DNA from 3 places in the Shewanella sp. SNU WT4 genome. Region 1 is predicted to be linked to each of the others. Evidence: riboswitches for the same ligand, from Rfam matches in the RefSeq annotation. Region 1 holds a riboswitch; each other region holds the start of a gene.
The links. A riboswitch is a leader RNA that binds a small molecule or an ion and turns the genes downstream of it on or off. The one in region 1 is predicted to bind cyclic di-GMP.

Region 1 (7,716 bases):
TTTGTGCACAGCTAATTGAGCCAAAAGAAAAACAGGTATTGGATACCTAGGAAGTTTTTTTACTCGTTGTGTCGGCAAAGTTTCTCGACTGATTGAACTTGGTGCAACACTATAAAATGCACAAATAGCGAATTTTTTATTTAGCAGTGGTTGAGCACTAGGTAAAACCATTGTTCGGCTAATACCTGCTTGCATGTGCTTTGCAGCTTGAATTTTAATAAATGTGTTTAGCCCTTGCTCACCACAGTCAAATGAGTCGCGGTCATGCTTTGATTTACTAAATTCTACAAACTCTTTGCCCCAACTCACTTGATACCGCTCTTTTCTGTAAATTTAACAGCTTCAAGCAAAGCTTGATTCGGTGCTTTTACTTTATTACACGCAACCATAAACTCGTCAAAAAGACTGTCTTTAACCATAAGACTTTCATGCTCCTCAATAACATGAGTCGCATTTTCATCCATAAGTCTCACCACATATTCAGTGAGACTTTTTAAACCAAGTAAAGCCGATGCTTTTTCGGCTTTTGCCTTGATTTCTTCATCAAGGCGGATATCTAAACGTGCCGTTGCCATAACCCCTCCTGCGTACGGATACATTCCGCAAACTGAGAGATTATAGTCCAAACTTAAAGCACATTCAATTGTACGGAAAGTTTACGGAACGAGTGAGAATATAACGCCGCCATAAACGTAAGGGAGCACCGTATCCGGCAAGGATTAGTGGAGCAGAACCGCAGTCTGGCGGATATGAAAAAGAAGCCAACTCAGAAGCCGACCGCCCGCTGGATCTTTTTGCGCTTTGGTGGGGTGCACGAGTACCAGTTGGGAGAGGCTCCACCTAAGGTGACAGGGCTAACGGCCGACCAGCAGGTCATTTTGGAGGTATTGGGTGAGCGCTACCAGCAAATTTATTCCTAAATCAGGTGCGGAATGTCGAATCAATGACAATTTTCAGATGTTAAAATCCGCATCTTCAAGTTGATTGGGTATAAAGCGTGATTGAGTGGCGTTAGACGTTTGCTCAGGCACGCTTGGCTGGTACTGTTGCACGCGCTATTTGTAGTGCCGAAATTCATCAAGAATTTCGTCATTAAACATAGCAAGATCAAAAAAGTCGTTGAAACTCCCCAGTTGGTTACGTTGGTTCAATTCCTTTTGTATCGCTTGTACTGTTTTAATCTTAGTGACTTTTGCAAGTAACTCTGTAGTTTCAATCGTAAGCAATTCACCATAATGTGCTAACTCCTTAGCACGTGACGCTTTTGAACCACTACCAAAACGTTGCCAAATAGTACTTTTTATATCATTGCCACTCCGCATTGATTGATAATCTTGGTTTAATATATCAATTTTAACCTGCAAAGCAGCCTCAATACGTTTCATCATATCGGGATCGGCCTCAAGTTTATACTCTGGCAGATATTCAAGAGCCAACATCAGCAAGGCTACAGCATCCTTGCTTTTCTTGGCTTGAGACAGTTGCTGCATCAACTCTTTTTTCAGCGCCCTTTTAGAGGGATCAAGCTCTTTATCAGGATGAAATTGATTCGCCAATTGTCGATACAATTTGGTCATGGTTTTATCGCCAAATAGCTCAAGGCTTAATGCTTGCTCTGGTTGAGTAGATTGAAAGATAAAATCATCATCCTCATCATGTTCAAACGCATTCTCAGTGCCGTCATCATCAGAAGCTTTATTGTACTGCTCAGCCAATTTTCGCTCAAAAAATGCCTGAAACTTCGCCGGTTCATCAATAAATTCATACAGCTGCGCATTGTCTATATCTAAATCAAAGCCAAGCATAGATTCTAACTCTTCACGAAAAGCATCAAGCTCGTGCTGACCTATCTCTTGCTTAGGCAACGTGGTTTGAAAAGCAATAAGCAAGCTAGTTAAGTTATTGCGTATTTCGTTAGTATTGATAGGGTTAAACGGATTCGATTCAATAATTCTTAATTCTTCTTCGATCCATTCTAGCAACACCTCTCTTTGACGACCCTTAATAGATTTACGCGGCACAAAAGTCAATAAATGACACACCCATTTGGCTGAGGCATCACATACTAGCTGCTCTTTTTCAAGTAATTTCGAGGTGAACTCGTGGTAAAAAAGCTCTAATTTGGTTCGATATCGTTTATTCCTTAATTGTTTTTTTTCGAAGTCTTGCCACAATTTTCCTAGTTTTTCCCTACGGTTACATGATTTACTTGGAACCGAAGGATTGATAATGTTCATTAATGACATAAATATTTTCTTCTGATGAAATGTTTACAACCCAAAATGCATAAACTCGCCAAACTTGCTAAAAATGTAGACGGTTGACGGCACGTTCAATAACAGCTTTTACACTCTTGCAAATTAAAGCAATCTACCTTCAGCATCGTACGTCCCTTGCACAGAGGAAACCCTGACGATTTACCAATAAATTACCAAATTAGGGTGGAAGCACATCTTGTTGCATGAGCAAATGGTTTCGCCAAAAACTACACTTGGATAACAAGATGCGCCAAGCTAATATCCTACAACATTCTTTACACCAATTCTGCCCAGACCTTCACCTTTACTTAATCGATTTGAAAATGCGGATTTTAACATCTGAAAATTGTTGTCATTGATCCGCGAAATCCCCCTGTTTTCGGCAGTCTTTCTTTAAAAAATTGAGTCAGAGCAGCCCTAAAGTCGCGCTTAGTTTTAAAATAAACACTATTTCTGGCATGCTCATTCATCACCTTCCACGGCCTCTCTATCGGGTTCAGATTTGGGCTGTAAGGCAGAAAATGACGCAGCGCTATCATAAGCAACGCAGCCATTTCTTTGACCTTCGTTGAGCGGTGATATCCTGCGCCATCTAAATAATCGAGTTAATTCTTAAGCTCCTGTCTATGACCCCCCTCCCTCAAGTCCATGAAGTATTACAAGCAAGGTGTAATTCGCTAGTCTCTTACGGAACAAGTGTTCGGAACAAGCAGAATACGCAACGATAATATCTCGATGTGATCGCGACCTCTATGTTACATCTAGATGAATGTGCGCTGACTAACAAAAACAAATTAAATTAAACCATACCAATCAATTACATAGGCAGAGATCACCATTGACACCAGATTAATTATTCCATATATTAATCATCAGCTAAAATTGCTGACACATTGAAAAAGGCAAACCAGTTGAAAGGCTGGGACGCAAAACCACCGGTCTAAGGGGCGTTTGTACCTATGATAGCGGGGATGCCATTGGTATCAGACTTGTCGCCTTGTGCGGCAAGTCTAGTAATGCGTGTTGCCTTATTGAATTTCTATGCTCAATAAGGAAGATATATGTTTAAAACTCGTTTCTCCCCTCTCGCCTTAGTGATAGCTAGTGCATTGGTGCCGTTAGCGGCGCAGGCCGAAGTCACTATGCAGCAAGCTGCCGAACAAACGTTTAGCGTCATTAAAGCCATGAAACAGCGCGGTGAAGCTAATGATGGCGTGATTGTTGATGGTAACAAACGCTTTATTGTCTATAACGACTATCGTTTTGAACTGCATGATGATAATTACCCTAAATTTCCTTTCCCTTATGGCGGCGAAGAAGCCCTAGCCCCTTATTATGCCGCGTTCCCATTTTTAAATGATAAATGGGACATAGTGATGAATAATAACTACGGTTTTTATTTCATTCATGATGATTTTGGCAGCATGAGTAGCGACACTCAGGGTTGTTTTGTCGAATATTTTCCAGAACCCAGTTTCAGCGAAGATAAGATAATGCGCTTTGAAAAGACTGAGTGTATCAGCGCGCCTATGATTACTGACTTTGCCCTGTCTGGCATATTTGATATTGGTGCCACTGCCACTTGGCAAGGCCATGTGGAAGGTAATCACTATCAGCTGAGTTTAAGTTCACCGTCAACTAAAACGCAAATGTTTAACGCCACCGCCCCTGAGTTCTACCTAGGTAATCTGTCACCAAACACTGATTATCAATTAGCCCTGGAAGCTTGTAATACCACAGGGTGTGTAGCCGTAGAACCGATTACACTCACCACCAAAACCAGTCAAGCGGGTTTTCATGATGGTATTCGCCACTTAAATCACCTTGATGGTGAAATTGCCGCCCATGTGTCCTTGATGCAAAGTCACAGCTTAACCGCCCCCTTTGGCAATGATGAGTTAAATGCGCCGGATGTCGTGATCAACCGTGCTGCCATGCTGCTAGTGACGCCAGAGCTTAACGACATTAACCAGTTATGGGTTGAGGTGTATTTTGAAGGCGAGCTTATCGCGCGCGAAATCATGCAGTCGCCCGCCAATCAGCCCAAAACTGACCAATACGCCGTTGACGGTCGGCCAATGGTCATTTTTGGCCATGATGTCTGGAGCTTGCCGCTTCAATGGAATTGGATGACCCCAGGCTTATCCCTTAAGTTTATCGATAATCATGGCCGCAGTTCAGAATTGGCGCAGCACAGTATTACCTTTGGCGGCGCGCCTGAGTTAGTCATCCAAAACATCGACATGGGCATGTTAACTAAGCCACGTGGCCGCAATACCATGGCTAACAATACTGCTGAACATGCCAGTGATTATTTTCAAAAAATCCCAGTATCTAAATTAGTGATGGGCCAATATGCCCCTGCCCATTTTGAAACTGTCACTATGCCTAATGGCAAAGTGTACACTGAACGCAGTGACACTGATGGTGGCTGGCATAGCGGTGATATGCGCGAAGCCATTGGTAAAGCGTTAATTTCAACGGGTATTAATAATGCTAACGTCGGCATTACTACCTCAGGGGGGTATTCACAGGCCTACAATCGCCGTTTTAACCAACTGACAGCGCACACTAATGTCGGCGTTTACACCCATCCAGACAATGGCTCAAACAAAACCGTAGTGCATGGCGGTAGCGGTGGTGGTGGCATTTTAACCTTGGAAGCAACCACAGGTAATGAATGGTCTCATGAAGTGGGACATAACTTTGGCAGAAGCCACTATCCGAGCATGGCCTCAGTGCATGATATGCAAAGCGGTTGGGGCTGGGATCAGGTATTTAACCGCTTTATCGGCAATATCGATTGGCGCGGTGCGCCAGCGATATCAAGTGCGGGCGGCGAAACCTCATTACCATATTTAGAGACATTCCGCTTTTTGCATGACGCCCAAGCCGGTGGTGAAAAGCAAAAAATTGGTTTAGTCAGTAACTTTACCCTTGAACACCCAACTCAAGCACGCCGCACGCAAGCTTGGTTAAATAGTGGCTTTAACCAAACACCTGACGGTAATTATCACTATGCCACATGGGATCAAGCGCAACAAACCTATGTAGAAGCCAACACTACAGCACCAGCACCAGTAAAAACCGGCATACCTGTGACAACCTTAGTGGGTATTTACGATCCTACGGGTGTGAACCCAAGTCAGATTTATCCAGTACTTTACGGCAACTACGGAAATGTGTTTGATTTACCACCCGCAACCGATTATGAAGCACCTGACTCAGGTCCAAGCATCAAAGGCGGCTGGAATGAATATCGCGACCTAACGCCAGAACAGTTATCCTTATCTAGCTGGAAAACCATTATCGATAATGGCAGCCATAAACGTTTGTGCCAATTTAGCTTTACCACGACTACAGCAGAAACGGTTAATTTAGTTGGTCATGTCGAACCCGCCACCAATACTTGTCGTGCGAGTGATGATATGCGTTGGAACCTTGCTGGCACATGGCAGGATATGGCATCTTTAGCTGGTGATTATTCAGTACTCTACCCTTATGGCCGTGGCAATGTTGTCTATACACCGACACCTGATATCGGTGAAGTGAAACTATGCTTACTTACTGATATCAACACTCCTAGCCATAATGGCGCGGGTTTTATTCAGGGCAACAAATGTGTTCAAATACCTGGAATAACCCATAGTAACCGCAATGCGTGGAGTTATAGCCTCAGCCAGAACCGGATTGAACAGCCACAATACACTTATGTTAATGTGTGCCGACTTGATGTGATCAGTAAAAATGGTCAGAGCATGAATTATGACTTAGCCGGCAACCGCTTAGGGGCAAATGAAAGTAATAAGTTCCACATCAACTTGCCACAGCAAGAACTCAGTAATGTAACGCTAAGTTGCCAAGACGCTGAGGGTGTCACCATCCTCGATAGCTTAACGCCATCATTAACCACTGGGATTGAAGACTTACCAGAAGCAGTGATCATAGGTCAGGAACACGGCTATCAAGTATTAGATTCAGCTATTGGTAAAGGCTGGTTTGATCACTCCGATGCCATGGACTTAGATAGCTTATCAATCCGCGATAAAAATGTATTGGCCACCATGAGAGTGCGCGACCAACAACTGCCTTTATGTCGCTTTGATCTTACCATCAATGGCAAGGTAGAAACTGTGCACGGTTATGTCGAGCGACTAGTGACTAACGAGTACCGTTGTACTGGCGGCGATGATATTAGTGTGGTACAAGCGGGTAAAGAGCAGCGCCTTGAGTCCACTGTTAACCAATTCCAGTGGTTATCTTTGTGGAATCCAGAGCATACAGGTGAGCGCGTACCTGCCAAAAACAGTCATGAAAATCTATGCAGTGTGATAAGTGATAGTTTTTACGGTGCAGGCTTTATCAATGCCGGTAATCAATGCGTGCAAGTGAAAGGCATTAAATGGTCAAACGGCAATGATTGGATATTTAGTAGTAAGCATGGCCAATACTCTTATAAGTAGCCACAGATAATGCGCTCACTACGAATGTAGTAGCCAAAACTAAAGTATCATCAACGATAAACAGCCAGTGAGTAATACCACTGGCTGTTTTTTTTGCCTGCTAGGAATTGTGGCGTATTTGAAAATAGCCACGCCTTGCGACCTATCACAAAGGGGTTTATTGCTCTTTCAGCACGATTGTTATCTATGCTAAGGCGGCCGTCATCTAAGTAACGCCTGAATTTTTCAAATTGATTCAGTCCGTATTGGATAGCTTTACCCAACGCCATTTTCGGTGGGATTTTATCTTGACGCTGTAACAGCCATTGATGAAGTTCATTTATGATGATTTTGGATTTTTGCTGACGTATCACATATTTCTCGCCAGCAGATTTACCTTTAATTTGTTGCTCAATACCGTAAAGTTTACCGATAAGGTTCAGTGCCACATCTGCTTTGCCTGCTTTCTTATGATAGCCGTCCACTTGCAGAAAACCAGAGAATTCCTCAAGAAAGTCAACGGCACATTGGCCTGCACGGCTGTTATGATAGTCATATAGCACAATGTTGGTGTTGCCCTTGGTGTGGGGCGGTAATAAAGTTTCATACTGAGCTATCCAGTAGCACTTTATTTTAGGAAGCCCAAAACGCCACTAAATAATAAAGTATCATGCTGAAACGAAAAAAAGCTCCGAAGTCAATTACGTCGCCCCTAAAGGGGTGAGCTTGTAAAAGCTAAGTTGACAAGTGATTACCCATCAAACTGTATAAAAAATCGCTACCGCAAAAAAGCAAATTCCTATAGCATTATTCATACCCATTTACACGGATGTGGCAGCGGCCAAGTCCAACAAGCGATTTATGCCCAGCAAACAGCGCAGCGCATAAATACTAAGACGTTAGGCATTATGAGAAAACAGTACCACCTCAGAAACAGCAACAAAGGGCTTCAGGCCTGGGATGTTGATAATCTAATTTGCCTCACAAAAGACCTAGAGGTTACTGAGCATTTACTA
Region 2 (7,716 bases), 1.7 Mb from region 1:
GAGGAAGAGGCTTGGCCTTGGTTATAAGGCGCGCCATCAAGCAATAATTGGTAAAGCGCGCCGCGAGGCCGCTCCTGAGCTAGGGTGAGCGTCACAATAAAATTGCCATTATTGTCGCGGATGGTTTCTTCATTGCTTGGTGAGCTAATGCTGAGCTGATAATTAATACTGGCGGTCAAATCTACCGCTTTGACTTGTGCGGGTGGCAGTAAGATTTGATTGCTCGTTTCAGGCTTAAGCTCAACTTTTATGGCGCCTTCAACCGGTACATCGGAAAAATGTACGCCTCCTTTGGCATCAACCCAGCGATACACTTTAGCATCGGCCGTTGAACTTGCAAGGAGTAGCGCTATCACTACAGCGGTAAGAGAGGAAACGCGGTATTGTGCAGACATAGTTAGCATCCTTAAACTGTGTTGCTTAAGGTTACTCATTTTGGGCGAATGTGCCTAGTTGTTTGATGGATTTTGCAGCAGCTCGTCCATAGGTAGACAATGTTTCAGCTAAGTAACCGCCAAATATGGCTAAGGTTATCGACTTTGGCTACGTTCCCAGGCTTGTAAGCTTGTATCTCACGAGCTTTGTCTCTAAGGTAGCAGCCTAAAAAAAATTAGAGGAGATCAAGATGGCGACGTCAGGCGAGAGTCAAGAATCGAACGGCATACTAAGCCGAATGCTAAATAGCATTGAACGAGTGGGGAATAAACTCCCCGATCCTGCGGTAATCTTTTTACTGGGGATGTTATTAATTTGGGGATTATCTGCCATTTTTGCGCAGATGGACTTTGCGACCATAGATCCTCGCACCGGTGTACCGTTAGAAGTCAATAACTTGCTGACAGGTTCTGCCATTGTGGGATTTTTATCCTCTATGGTGACCACCTTTACTAGCTTTGCGCCGCTTGGCGTAGTGTTAGTGGCCATGTTAGGTGTCGGTGTGGCTGAGCATTCTGGCTTTATTAATACAGCATTGAAATTGATGTTGAAAGTCACGCCAGCTAAGTACTTAACCCCATCGATTATTTTAATCTCTATAGTTAGCCATACCGCAACTGATGCGGGCTACGTGTTAGTAATCCCATTAGCTGGGGTTATTTTCTTTGCTGTGGGTCGTCATCCGTTAGCGGGTATTGCGGCAGCTTTTGCTGGCGTGAGCGGCGGCTTTGGCGCTAACTTTGTGCCATCGGGATTAGATCCGTTATTACAAAGTTTCACCCAGAGCGCGGCGCAAATTATCGACCCTGCCATTTCAGTCAATCCACTCAATAACTGGTTCTTCACCTCAGCATCGAGCTTATTTATCGTGCTGTTAGGTTGGTACATTACCGACAAGATTATTGAGCCTAGACTGCAAAAGACTAAGGTTGACGGCGATACCAGCGGTTTACCTTCATTTGATGAAGTGGGCCCGAAAGAGAAACGCGCCTTTAATGTTGCCTCTATGGTGATGGTCTTAGGTTTAGTGCTGTTGTATTTAGCGAGCGCTCCAGCGGATTCTGCCATGCGCGCCGCTAACGGTGAGCTGACAGATTTTAAAGCGCCATTAATGCAATCTATCGTGCCGCTTATCTTCTTACTGTTCTGGATCCCTGGCGCCATTTATGGCTTCATGGTTGGCACTTTCACTAGCTCACGCGACATGATTGCTGCCATGAGCAAGTCTATGGGTGGCATGGCTTACTACATAGTCATGGCATTCTTCTGCGCCATGTTTGTGGCGGCGTTTACTAAGTCTAACTTGGGGGCTTTGCTGGCCATTGAAGGCGCTGAAGTATTAAAAGCATTAGCCTTGCCAAGTTCAGTGACTATCGTCGGCATCATCTTCCTGACAGCCTTTGTTAACTTGTTTGTGGGTTCAAGCTCTGCCAAGTGGGGATTATTAGGGCCTATCTTTGTGCCTATGTTGATGCAGCTGAACATTTCACCCGATTTAACCCAAGCCGCTTACCGTATTGGTGATTCAAGCTCTAACATCATTACGCCGTTAATGCCTTACTTCCCGTTAGTGGTGGTGTATTGCCAGAAGTACGTTAAGGACACAGGGATAGGTACCTTGATTGCTATGATGCTGCCGTATTCGGTGGCCTTCTTAGTGGGTTGGACCTTGTTCTTACTTGCCTATTGGGGTCTTGGTATTCCATTAGGATTACAAGCCAGCTACACCTACGGTCTGTAATAATAGAGTCAAAGATAAGGCCCGCATTATGCGGGCCTTATGCTATCTGGCGTATGCTCTTTACTGGCGTTTACGCCAAATCGATAACTGCGAAATGCTGTGTTGGAATTTGCGTTTAGTTTCGCGAATGACAAAGGGAATGTCCTTCACGGCGCACAGTTCAAAGTCTTGATGCAGCGCCTCATTAAGCCCATCTAAGCTAGTAAAGTTCTCCGCATCGCGCTTAAAGCCGCCGAGCCAATTGGCTTTATTTGTGTACTGCTCCAGCCAAGTGTAGGGGGATAAGATCACTAAATAGCCGCGACTATTAAGCCTTGCAGGCATATCTGCCAAAAACTTATGGGGGTCGGTTAATCTATCAATTAAGTTGGCAGCATAAATAAGATCATAGCCACTCAACCTAGGCTTGAGATTACAAGCATCCCCTTGCTGAAAATGTATGTTAGCGGCTAAGTCTTGGTAGTTTAGCTGCGTTAGACTTACGCTCTTAAATTCTTGCAGCTCGCCTTCAGTGGTAATAGTCCAGCGCTTTTGTCCTTGCTCACATAAATCTATGGCTTGAGAAATAAAGCGCGCCGAAAAATCGATAGCGTCCACTTGCTGATAATGCTTAGCCAGTTCAAAACTAGCGCGCCCCACAGAGCAGCCAATATCCAGCGCCTTAAGAGTGCGGTTTGGTTCAATTTCAGCCATAACACTTGCCACTGCATTGACGCAGAAATTGGCCACACCAAAGTGGCTATCACCATAATGGAATTCTAAGTACTGGGAAATAAGCTCATCGGTTTCGTAAATATTCACTGGCTCATTGCTGGGTAATGCTTGCGCTGAGCGCACATAGCGAAAGCCTGCATGCTGATAAAAGTGCCGTCTGAAGGCGTAGCGACTGGCATGCTGCATTTCATTGCCGGTTGAAATCCAGCTGCCACCTTTAATGAGGTTATGGCGGCCATCAAAGGTTGGGGTGGAGAAGTCATCATACATGGGATGCACTTCAAAGCCGTTAAGGCCATTGATGGCGGTTTCGCTCCATTGCCAAACATTACCGATAACATCATAAAATCCTTGATGCTCAAAGCGATTGACAGGGCAAGATGAGGCAAAGTGTGCCAGACCTAAGTTGGCAGGGATTTCTTGCCAATCTTGGCTATCGCCACTGACGTTTTGGCGTAAACAATACCATTCAGCTTCTGTCGGAAGGCGTAACTGACTTTGCTGCACTTCGCTTAAGTAATGGCAAAAGGCCTTGGCTTCTAAGTAATTAACTTCTACTGGCCAGTTTAAGGGCAAAGGGATTTCTTCGGTGAGGTTGCGTTGCCACCATAGACCTTGGTGTTTACGCCAAAATCTTGGATGCTGCGCTTGGGTGTAATTTAGCCACTGCTGACCTTCTTGGGTCCACCATCTTAAGGTTTGATAACCACCCGCCTCAACAAAGGCCAGGTACTCTTGATTGCTAACTAAATAGCGACTCGCTTCAAAGTCATTCACTGTGACTGACTGCTGGCCGTACTCATTATCCCAACCATAAGTCATGTCGGTAGCGGCTTTGCCTAACGTCATAGTGCCACCGCTTTGATGCAGCAACTGATTGCTGGGCGCTAGAGCCATGCTCTCGCAAGCATGCCAGTTGCTTGAGGGCGTCACTAAATGCAGCGGCAGCTGGCGGATAATGACAGACGATGTTTCAAGATGAATTCTTTCATGCTCTATGCCCATTAATATGAGCCAAGCCGGCGATTGCGCCGTAATAGGTAAGCTCAGCGCTAGGTTATCTATGACTTGATTGACACAAGCGCTCACTTCATCGCGATAGCGCCGCACTTGACAGACGCTTGGCCAGGCATAGTGCTGACTGTTGACATCATCCCAGCTCATTTCATCCACGCCTATGGCAAACATAGACTCAAATTCAGGGTTGATACGCTCATCAATGAGGCGAGCCAGTTTAAGTTTGTTGATATAAAAAGTGGCGGTATGGCCAAAATAAAAAATCAACGGATGACGTAACGGTTCAGCCTTAAGAAAATAGGCGTCATCGGTATTGATAAGGTCGAATAACTGCTGATATTGCTGCCAAGTATGGTTGAAATAGCGCTTAATCTCGGCGCGTTTACTTTCAACATCGGTACCATCAAGAGAAACACTTTGATTGAGTGAGGTCACGAGCAATCCTTAATCTGCGTATCCGTGTGATTGAATATACACCATAGGTGATAATGATTGATGGCGATAATGTTTACGTTTATAACATCTTAATAAACATTATCAGTTGTGGGATGGCGACTCAATCTGCTTCAGTGGATTGAGTGTTTTAAAGCCTAAATTTATTTCAATATTCAAGCATGGTTAGCGCTTAAGCGTTAGTCGGCCTAAACCAGTAGATAGTGGCGATTAGTTGTTGTTTTAGCATGAAGTTAGCGAGCGAAAGGTTCGGTAGATGTGGGTTATTTGCTTTTATAAGTAAATGATTTGAGTGCGAATTATGCTATTAATCATATTTAAGCATGGTTTTAAGCTTATTTTAAGATTAAAGGTGACAATCATAACTACTTAGAGCCAAGCTTGTTGCGGCTCAAGTTATTGTAAAGGCTGATTCATCTTGTCATGAAGCTGCTTGCGATAAAGGCAAAATGCGTGAAAGCGCATGACGCAAAACCTCCGGTCTAAGTGGTGAAACCATAAGATAGCGGGGCTTCCACAGGTAGTGTTCGAGTGCAAAAACTCGCGTTACCTGTTTCTATTTGAAACGGGAAATAATGATGATAAAGAAATTAACACTGAGTGCGTTAGTCTTGGCTCTGACTGGGCTAGCTCAGCCGCTACAGGCGCAAATGGTAAACCCTGAAGCCGGTGTCGTCGTAGGCTACTGGCATAACTGGTGTGATGGCAGCGGTTACAAAGGTGGCGTAGCGCCATGCGTTAAACTAAGCGACGTTAACCCTATGTATAACGTCGTCGACATCTCTTTTATGAAGGTCTATGACACAGCTGAAGGTCGTATTCCTACCTTTCGTTTAGACCCGCAAGTGGGTTTATCAGAAGCAGAATTTATTGCTGAAATTGCCGAATTAAACCGTCAAGGCCGCGCCGTATTATTAGCCTTAGGTGGCGCCGATGCCCATATCGAATTAAAAATCGGTGATGAACAAGCCTTTGCTGATGAACTGATTCGTCTTACCGATATCTACGGTTTTGATGGTTTAGATATAGATTTAGAGCAAGCCGCGGTGACTGCTGCTGATAACCAGACGGTTATCCCAGCGGCGTTAATCATGGTGAAAGAGCACTACCGCGCTCAAGGTAAAAACTTCTTAATTACCATGGCTCCAGAATTCCCATACCTGACAACGGGTGGCAAATACGTTCCTTATTTAGAGCGTTTAGAAGGCTACTACGACTGGATCAACCCGCAGTTTTATAACCAAGGTGGCGATGGTATCTGGATTGATGGGGTAGGTTGGGTTGCTCAAAACAACGATGAACTCAAGCAAGAGTTTATCTACTACATTGCGGATTCATTAATTAACGGCAGTCGCAGTTTTTATAAGATCCCTCACGACAAGTTAGTGTTTGGTATCCCAACCAGCAACGATGCCGCGGCCACTGGCTATGTTAAAAATCCACAGCATTTATACAGCGCTTTTGAAGCCTTGAAAAACCAAGGTCAGCCGCTGCGTGGTGTTATGACTTGGTCTGTTAACTGGGATATGGGGCGTGATGCGGCTGGTAATGAATACAATGAGTCCTTCATTAAGGCTTATGGCCCATTTGTACACAGCCAAGTGCCGCCAGTACCAGAAGCGGGTAAGCCAGTATTCACAGGCTTAGGTCATGCGCGCGTGCTGCATGCCACAACATTTGATCCTATGGCAGGCGTGACTGCTATGGATACCGAAAATGGTGATTTAACCTCGCGCATTGTGATTGAAGGCCAAGTTGATACCAACACCTTAGGTGAATATGTACTGACTTATCGCGTCAGTGATAATGATGACAACGAAACTGTTGATGCCCGCAAAATTGAAGTTTATAGCGTGAAGCCTGTCTTTAGTGGATTAGATAATCGCGTCGTGCCATTAGGCGCCGCATTTGATCCCTTAGCTGATGTGACGGCATTTGATGCGGAAGATGGTGATCTTACTGCTCAAATTCAGGTTTCTGGCAAAGTGGATGTGAATACTGTCGGCCGCTACAGCTTAACTTACTCAGTGACAGACAATGCTGGTCAACAAGTGACAGCCTCGCGTCAAGTGCGCGTGACTGATGACTCGCTGGTGTGTGGTAATGCCTGGCAGGCGGATAAAGTCTATTTAGCTGATGAAGTGGTTAGCCATCAGGGTAAGAGCTGGAGCGCTGGCTGGTGGACCCAAGGTGATGAGCCTGGTAGCACAGGTGAGTGGGGCGTGTGGCGCGTTGCTGGCGATAGCGATTGTGACGGCGGTGTATCGCCTGAACTGCCAAAGTTAAGCGTTTCACTTAGCGGTATCGCTGCTGAGTATCACATCAAAGATGGCGCCGTGGATTTAGCGGTGACTGTTAAAACTAACCGCAGCGCTATGGTTACTATGAAAGTGACCGATACTGGCGGAATGATAGTTAACGGTGGCGATTTCGCCGCGCAAATTGCAGCAGAGCAAACGGTAAATCTGTCTTTAGCACAAGTTATTGCTGGTGAGTATCGCCTGCAATTGGCGGCAACTGATACTGATGGTAACGAGTCTAAGCAAGCCTTTACGCTGATGCTGAAAGAAAGCGAGCCTTTGCCACCGGGTGATTATCCAGCTTATGTGGCTGGTACCCAGTATGCCGCTGGTGACATGGTTACAGGTAGCGATGGCAATATTTACCAGTGTAAGCCTTGGCCATATACCGCTTGGTGTGCAAGCGCTGCTTACGCGCCAGGTGCCAGTGCTTATTGGATGGATGCTTGGGACGCGCGTTAATCCCGCGAGTCTAACTATCAATAAATACTGCTGTTAATTAAAGCCGCCCTCGGGCGGCTTTTTTGTGGCCGAGAGTTAAGTATTCATGCGGGCTAAGCCTTGCGCATATTTAAGTCGCTAATGTTCTGCACTCTGTTTTTAATCTGCTTTATAAGCTGTTGTTTTAGTAAAACATGTTATGAATATGACGCTTTATTTTGGTCAAACTTGATGTTAACGTGCTGTGGGTTTTATGTTGAATTGGTGGTGGTCGCTATGAAGTTCACTCATATAGTCGGATATCCAATCGCCATAAGCTTAAGCTTAGGTTTGGGCTTGGTCGGCGCCGAGTTAATGGATGCTAAGTTAGCGGCGTCTATGCCAGCGCCATCGATTCTTGCCGAGCAAAGTGTTGATGCTATTGAGATTGCGCGCCTGCAGCAAGAAGTGGCTATGCAGCAGCAAGAAATTGAATGGTTACTGCGCATGGTCAAAGCTGGGCTAAGCGGTGATATGGCAGGCCACATGCAAGCTTATCGCGCTAAACCTAGCGACAATCTTGCGCCGCAACCGAGTGCCACAGCAATTGCCCCCATTGAGGATGCCAAGGCCAAG
Region 3 (7,716 bases), 1.3 Mb from region 1:
TTTGCCATTAGGCATAGTGACAGTTTCAAAATGGGCAGGGGCATATTGGCCCATCACTAATTTAGATACTGGGATTTTTTGAAAATAATCACTGGCATGTTCAGCAGTATTGTTAGCCATGGTATTGCGGCCACGTGGCTTAGTTAACATGCCCATGTCGATGTTTTGGATGACTAACTCAGGCGCGCCGCCAAAGGTAATACTGTGCTGCGCCAATTCTGAACTGCGGCCATGATTATCGATAAACTTAAGGGATAAGCCTGGGGTCATCCAATTCCATTGAAGCGGCAAGCTCCAGACATCATGGTCAAAAATGACCATTGGCCGACCGTCAACGGCGTATTGGTCAGTTTTGGGCTGATTGGCGGGCGACTGCATGATTTCGCGCGCGATAAGCTCGCCTTCAAAATACACCTCAACCCATAACTGGTTAATGTCGTTAAGCTCTGGCGTCACTAGCAGCATGGCAGCACGGTTGATCACGACATCCGGCGCATTTAACTCATCATTGCCAAAGGGGGCGGTTAAGCTGTGACTTTGCATCAAGGACACATGGGCGGCAATTTCACCATCAAGGTGATTTAAGTGGCGAATACCATCATGAAAACCCGCTTGACTGGTTTTGGTGGTGAGTGTAATCGGTTCTACGGCTACACACCCTGTGGTATTACAAGCTTCCAGGGCTAATTGATAATCAGTGTTTGGTGACAGATTACCTAGGTAGAACTCAGGGGCGGTGGCGTTAAACATTTGCGTTTTAGTTGACGGTGAACTTAAACTCAGCTGATAGTGATTACCTTCCACATGGCCTTGCCAAGTGGCAGTGGCACCAATATCAAATATGCCAGACAGGGCAAAGTCAGTAATCATAGGCGCGCTGATACACTCAGTCTTTTCAAAGCGCATTATCTTATCTTCGCTGAAACTGGGTTCTGGAAAATATTCGACAAAACAACCCTGAGTGTCGCTACTCATGCTGCCAAAATCATCATGAATGAAATAAAAACCGTAGTTATTATTCATCACTATGTCCCATTTATCATTTAAAAATGGGAACGCGGCATAATAAGGGGCTAGGGCTTCTTCGCCGCCATAAGGGAAAGGAAATTTAGGGTAATTATCATCATGCAGTTCAAAACGATAGTCGTTATAGACAATAAAGCGTTTGTTACCATCAACAATCACGCCATCATTAGCTTCACCGCGCTGTTTCATGGCTTTAATGACGCTAAACGTTTGTTCGGCAGCTTGCTGCATAGTGACTTCGGCCTGCGCCGCTAACGGCACCAATGCACTAGCTATCACTAAGGCGAGAGGGGAAAAACGAGTTTTAAACATATATCTTCCTTATTGAGCGTAGAAATTCAATAAGGCAACACGCATTACTAGACTTGCTGCATAAGGCGACAAGTCTGATACCAATGGCATCGCCGCTATCATAGGTACAAATGCCCCTTAGACCGGTGGTTTTGCGTCCCAGCCTTTCAACTGGTTTGCCTTTTTCAATGTGTCAGCAATTTTTGCTGGCGACCAATATATGGATTAATTAATCCAGTGCCAATGTAAGCATCTGCTTAACTAATTGATTTTGATGGCATTGCTGGTCTTGCTGATTCATCTTGGGCGCGCTAACCTCTAAAATAGCAGAAATGGCGCAAGTTAAGATGATGGTTTAACCATAGGCGCAAAAACCGAGATAGGCCAGGTTGCAATAAGTCGGTATAAGTTATGGAATGATTAATGACTTAAGCTATTAAATTCTTTCAAAATGAGTATGATATTGCACAATATGTTACCTAGCTTGGCTAGTTTCGGATGTAGGGCAATATGCAGCAATCAAGGATAGTTTTCCCGAAAACACGTTTACAGAAGCGCTTAGCGTTATGGCGACCATGGTTATATATGGTGCTATATACACTGGCCTTGTATAGCCTGATTCAAGTGGGGCTTGCGAGCAGTTTTGATGTCGGGGTTTGGCCTGGGGTTTGGGTTAAAGATGCCATTATTCAGCTGGTATTCGCGGCGCTATTATTTGTATTGTGCCGCAATTTTTTAGCTTGGGTCATAGTGTACACCAGCTTTACCTTAGTGCTGCAGGTCAGTAATGCGCTCAAGCTCATGATCTTAGGCAGCCCCATCATGCCTGATGACTTTAGTATCGTCGGCAATATGTTTCAGTTATTTAATGATTGGCGTTACTGGGCCTTATGGGCGGCGCTACTGATCCCATTTGGCGGCTTGATGGTCGCGATTGCTTGGCAGCGGCAGCGCACTTGGTTGCTACTGGCGTTATTGGTTGGGGCTGGATTTTTTTATGTTAATCAATCCAGTAGCTTACAAGCATGGTTTGATGTCCATGTGGGCGATAGGGTGTGGGATCAACCGGGTAACTATAAAGATCGCGGCTTGTTGCTGCATTTGACGGTAGAAGGCAGTCGCGTGATTGCGCGGGGTCAAACGAAAGTAACACAAGAGCAAGTGTTAGCCGCTAAAACCAGTATTTTCCCAGCGCAAGCCTTAGCTCCCGCCGCCAGCATTAGCGATAAGCGCAATGTTTATGTGTTATTGCTGGAATCCTTTTGGGATCCTATGGCGCTTGGCAACGTGGGCTTTAATCAAGACCCGTTTGACCCAAGGTTTCGCGATTTATGGCAAGCCACAGCCAATAGCACAGTGCTAGCGCCGGTATTTGGTGGTTATACGGCCAATAGTGAATTTGAAGCCTTATGCGGGTTTCCTGTCACCCAAAATGCGGTGTTTTTTGAGGGTTGGCTGCGCAATGAAGTGCCGTGCTTGCCGCGCTATTTATCCGATGCTGGCTATCAAACCATAGCTTCACACCCCAATCATGCGGGCTTTTGGAATCGGGTTAATGCTTATAATCGCGTAGGTTTTGATAAATACTGGTCGATTAATGATTTCCGCCAAGATGACATGAACCGCGAGTTTATGAGCGATGTGTCGTTATTTAATCAAGTGTGGGATAAAACGGCGGCTAATCGCGATAATGGCCAAGCGACGCTAAATTACATAGTCACTATTTTTGGACATTTGGATTATCCATTAAACGAGCGCCGCCCTGTGGTGATAAGCGCGACTGGCGCGAATGAGATGGCGGTGAAATATGCCAATCAAATGTACTACAAAACCCGTGAAATCATGGACTTTATTGCCACAGTGCAAGCGCAAGACCCACAAGCGTTAATCGTGATGTTTGGTGATCACTTACCGTTTCTTGGGCCTAATTACGACGGCTATACCCAAACTGGCGTCATTAGTGCTAATAAAGCGGATTTTAGCCCTGAGATGTTTGCCACGTCACTGCGCACGCCGTTAATTGTGATTGATGGTATTAATGGCCCGCAGCAATGGGGCGAGATTGCCTTGTATGAGTTGCCACGCCGGATTTTGGCCTTGCTCGGGGATACGCAGCAGAACTTGTTAACTGTGCTTAAATCGCCGCAAGCTGCCACTGTGCGCCCGCTCGCTGGGATCAGCATAGTGCAGCCGCCCGCCGGTGATAAAATGCTGTGCGCGCAGCAATCACAAACGCCTGAATGCCAAGTGTTTAATGAGTGGTTAGAGCAAGCACTGATTATTTCACAAGATATCTTTAGTGGCGCCCAGTGGAGCTTAGCGCCAACTCAGAAAGACTAGTTGGCCCTTTGGCTAGCTTGTGCTCAGATAATTGCTGTAGCAGCTAAGTCAGTTAACGCTTAAGAGTAAAGGCCGATAACCCTTTGATGGTTATCGGCCTTAATTAGATGGTCCGCCTCACCCCTAAGCTAAGCTTAGGGTTAGGCAAACAAAGAGGCGAACCATCATGTCTACTATTAAAGTAATTGGGATCGATTTAGGCAAATCTTCTTTTCATCTTGTTGCTCATGACTATAGCGGTCGAGAGCAATTTCGAAAGCATTTATCTCGCGCAAAACTTATTGAGTTTTTAGCTCAAACACCCGCAACAATCATAGCCATGGAGTCATGTGGTGGCTCACATTGGCTCGCTCGAAAGTGCCAGTCTTTTGGGCACGAAGTTAAACTCATTCCTCCGCAGTACGTTAAACCTTACGTTAAAACTAATAAAAATGATTACATCGATGCTGATGCAATAGCGGAAGCATCAACACGCCCATCGATGCGCTTTGTTGGTGTTAAAACTGAAACTGCTCAGGTTATCTCAGTGATCCAACGTATTCGTTCTAGTTACGTAAAAGAGCGTACCGCGTGCATGTCCCGTATTGGAGCTATCTTGCTTGAATTTGGTATGAGCTTCCCTAAAGGGCATAGCAAGATGAAGAGCCTATTTCAATGGCTTGCTTATAGTAAAGAATCTATTCCTCAGATGTTAATGCAGGAGTTGATTGAGCATCACGAATACTATTTACAGCTTAATGAGCGTATTGCAGGTCAAGATAACAAGCTGAAACAGCTTGTCGAGCAAAATGAAGATGCTCAACTGCTTAAATCTATCCCAGGTGTGGGAAATTTAACAGCGAGTCAGTGTTTAGCGGATATCTCCGATGTGGGTCACTTTAAAAATGGACGACAGTTAGCCGCCTGGATAGGGCTTGTCCCACATCAATACTCAACTGGCGGCAAAACCACGCTTTTGGGGATAAGTAAGCGCGGCAACAAAGCGTTGAGGACGTTATTCATCCATGGTGCACGGTCGATTTTATCAAGGCCAGAGGTTGCAGTCGCTGTTTTTGGTGAATGGATTTTGGAGTTAAGAGCCAGAAAGCCATTTAACGTAGCGGTTGTCGCTTTGGCGAATAAGTTAGTGCGGATAGCGTGGTCAGTGTTATCGACCAAGCAAGCATTTGAAGTAAGAGTTTAAGCCGAGTTTGCAGATGATAAAAAAGATGGCAGAACGGTCAGACCACTAGATTGAAGACCTGACATAAAAAACAGCAACGCAGTATGCTTTGGGCTTTTTGAGGACAATCTAGCGCGGAACTCATCGTGGAGCGGGTGGTAGCACCTAATGAAGACTCCGAATACATTAGCGCAAACCAACCTCGTTATCGAAAATATCATTTGCAATAACGAGGCGGACCATACATTTTTATGGGGCGATGACAAGTGTTTGCTGACAAGGAAGCTGGTGGCATAAATAGTGAACTGCCGGAATAGTTGCGCTAAGAGTGACTGCTGAGCAGAAGCGCTGCAGCGATAAGCGCCCGAGTCGTTATCGTCCTAACTATTAATACCAGTATTAAAATCATATCAAAACAGGCGTAGCGCTTGATTGCCATGGCATTGATATCGCTTAGCTATCACCAGCATAGTTTCACTTTCATCACCCTAGTTTCACTATCACCACACAAGTTTCACTATCATCACCCTAGTTTCACTCTTATTGCCAGCATTACCAGCGTTTAACGATAGCGGCGTTAGCCTATAAAAAAGCCACCGATTAAGGTGGCTTTCAAGGCTTACGTGTTCAAGGCTTAAGCGCCGCGCTCAGGCTTATTTTTTGACTATGTGCTCTTCACGATTAATCGGGCGCATCGGCTCAATTAACTTAGCGGGAATGCCTGGCATAGCGCTAATTAAGCTCACCACCACTGCCGCAATAAACGGAATACTTTGCACTAAAATCACCAAACGCCACATGTACAAGTCAATTAAGCTGACGTTGTGGGTCAAGCTGCCAGTATTTATACCGCGAGTGATCAGATACACGCCGCCGAGCATAGCAATGGCAAACAGTAACTCTTCGCGGCAATCCATTAATGCCTTTAACAAGCGGTTTTTAGCCGCAAGTTTTGGGGTACGAAAGAAGCCAATCTTACTGGTGACAAAGCCTGCCACCATAGCGCGGCCAATGGTATGAGATAGCGCTAAGCCTGCAATACAAGAGGCGATAGATTGACGCCAATTAGTGCCCACACGGCGGCGATAAAGCACAAACATCTTACTGAGTTTGAACACAAAGAAAGACAGAGGCAATACCGATAATAAGGCTTCTGGCGTAGCAAAGTGCTCAGGGAACAAAACTATTAACACGGTCCAAAAAATCGCAGCAAGGTTAAAGAACAAGTTAATGCCATCGGCTAACCACGGCAACCAGCCCGCGAGGAAGTGATAACGCTGCCCCTTACTTAACTTGGTATCATTCATACCTAATAAGGTGGATAAATGCTCGCGCATAATCACCACAGCGCCATAGGCCCAGCGAAAACGCTGTTTCTTATAGTCGATAAAGGTGTCTGGCATGACGCCTTGGCCATAGCTGCGCGGCACATAAGTGGCATCGTAACCTGCGGCTAAAATTCGCAGCCCAAGCTCGGCATCTTCAGTAATTGACCATTCGCTCCAGCGCATGTCTTGCAACACTTGCGCTCGCACCATAGTCATAGTGCCGTGTTGAATGATGGCATTACGCTCGTTACGGGTCACCATACCTATATGGAAGAAGCCTTGGTATTCGGCGTTGATCATGGCCTTATACAAGGATTCATCGCCATCATGATAATCCTGCGGCGCTTGCACTATGGCCATATTCGGATCTTCAAAGGCCGGCACCAGTTCACTTAACCATTCGGGCGCCACTTGATAATCACTGTCGATAACCGCAATGATTTCAGCATCTTTCGCCGTGTGTCCTAAGGCAAAGTTAAGGGCACCCGCTTTAAAGCCCGAAATTGGGTCAACATGGAAGAATTTAAACTTATCCCCTAAGGTCAAGCAGTGCTGCTCTACGGGTTGCCAGACGTTAGGATCTTTAGTGTTGTTATCTATCACTATCACTTCATAGTCTTGATAATCGAGGCGACTTAAGGCGTTAAGTGTCTCTTTGAGCATCTCTGGCGGCTCATTATAAGCTGGCACATGAATAGAAACTTTAGGGTGATATTCATTTGGCAGCATGCGCTTGGGCGTGCGCCGATACTTTTTAAGCCACTGCGCTTCGGCCCATTCATGAGCTTCGGCCAGCACCACGGCTCCAATCCCCAAGGCCGATAGGGTAATAATACAGCCAGTAATAAAGGTACCTATGGTCATATAGCGCTGGGTAAAGTCGTACACGATCCACACTGTGCCGGTTGCTATGGCAAAACTAATCACAGTTAAGAAGCCGCGGCCTCTGTGGTGTAAACCTTTACTGTCACGGAACAAGATACTGATAAGAATGAGCGAGATAGCCACACAAATACCTGCCAAAGTGCGCCACTCTGGAATTCTCACTACAGGTTCTAATTGCGGGAATTTTAAGGTGCGGTCGGCATTGTATACGCCCCAAAAATCACCTGCTTGACCTTCAATGCTGGATTTCCACGGCTGATCAAAGGCTTCCATTAGGTAATAGGTGTAGCCTTGGCGCTCTGCCACTTCTAAGAAGTTACGTAAAAAGCGCGCTTGGTTGGCAAGAGATGCCTTGGCGGCGCCACGTGTAGGGCCGCGACTGGGCCAACCCACTTCACTGATCACTATCTTTTTATTAGGGAAGGCGGCTTGCAGTTCATTCATTTTATCTTGGATAAAAGTAATGGAGTAATCCACATCCAAGTTTTCCCAGTAGGGCAGTATGTGCACTGCAATAAAATCCACATGCTCAGCAAGTTTTGGGTTAGCTAACCATACGTGCCAAGGCTCGGCGGTACTAATGGGCACATTGAGCGCCTTACGGGTTTTATCTAAATATTGAATTAACTGATTAACGCTGACATCTTTACGCAATAAGGCTTCGTTACCGACTATCACCCGCAC

Region 2: linked by a shared signal. The riboswitch ahead of FJQ87_RS03050 (immunoglobulin-like domain-containing protein) and the one ahead of FJQ87_RS13775 (M66 family metalloprotease) in region 1 are both predicted to bind cyclic di-GMP.
Region 3: linked by a shared signal. The riboswitch ahead of FJQ87_RS07915 (M66 family metalloprotease) and the one ahead of FJQ87_RS13775 (M66 family metalloprotease) in region 1 are both predicted to bind cyclic di-GMP.

The regions. Positions count from the first base shown of each region.
Region 1 is NZ_CP041151.1:3,066,870-3,074,585, forward strand. Features, by position in the region: gene FJQ87_RS13750 (GNAT family N-acetyltransferase) at 1-309, opposite strand, end outside; gene FJQ87_RS13755 (DUF1778 domain-containing protein) at 306-575, opposite strand; partial or broken gene FJQ87_RS13760 (IS1634 family transposase) at 699-920, shown strand; gene FJQ87_RS13765 (J domain-containing protein) at 1,056-2,246, opposite strand; partial or broken gene FJQ87_RS13770 (transposase) at 2,595-2,854, opposite strand; cyclic di-GMP riboswitch class I at 3,150-3,237, shown strand; gene FJQ87_RS13775 (M66 family metalloprotease) at 3,320-6,721, shown strand; gene FJQ87_RS13780 (IS66 family transposase) at 6,772-7,263, opposite strand; gene FJQ87_RS13785 (hypothetical protein) at 7,441-7,716, shown strand, end outside.
Region 2 is NZ_CP041151.1:671,867-679,582, forward strand. Features, by position in the region: gene FJQ87_RS03035 (DUF4124 domain-containing protein) at 1-395, opposite strand, end outside; gene FJQ87_RS03040 (AbgT family transporter) at 626-2,176, shown strand; gene ovoA (5-histidylcysteine sulfoxide synthase) at 2,237-4,342, opposite strand; cyclic di-GMP riboswitch class I at 4,794-4,879, shown strand; gene FJQ87_RS03050 (immunoglobulin-like domain-containing protein) at 4,936-7,122, shown strand; gene FJQ87_RS03055 (hypothetical protein) at 7,378-7,716, shown strand, end outside.
Region 3 is NZ_CP041151.1:1,760,842-1,768,557, forward strand. Features, by position in the region: gene FJQ87_RS07915 (M66 family metalloprotease) at 1-1,338, opposite strand, end outside; cyclic di-GMP riboswitch class I at 1,421-1,508, opposite strand; gene FJQ87_RS07920 (LTA synthase family protein) at 1,828-3,657, shown strand; gene FJQ87_RS07925 (IS110 family transposase) at 3,824-4,840, shown strand; gene FJQ87_RS07930 (glycosyltransferase) at 5,473-7,716, opposite strand, start outside.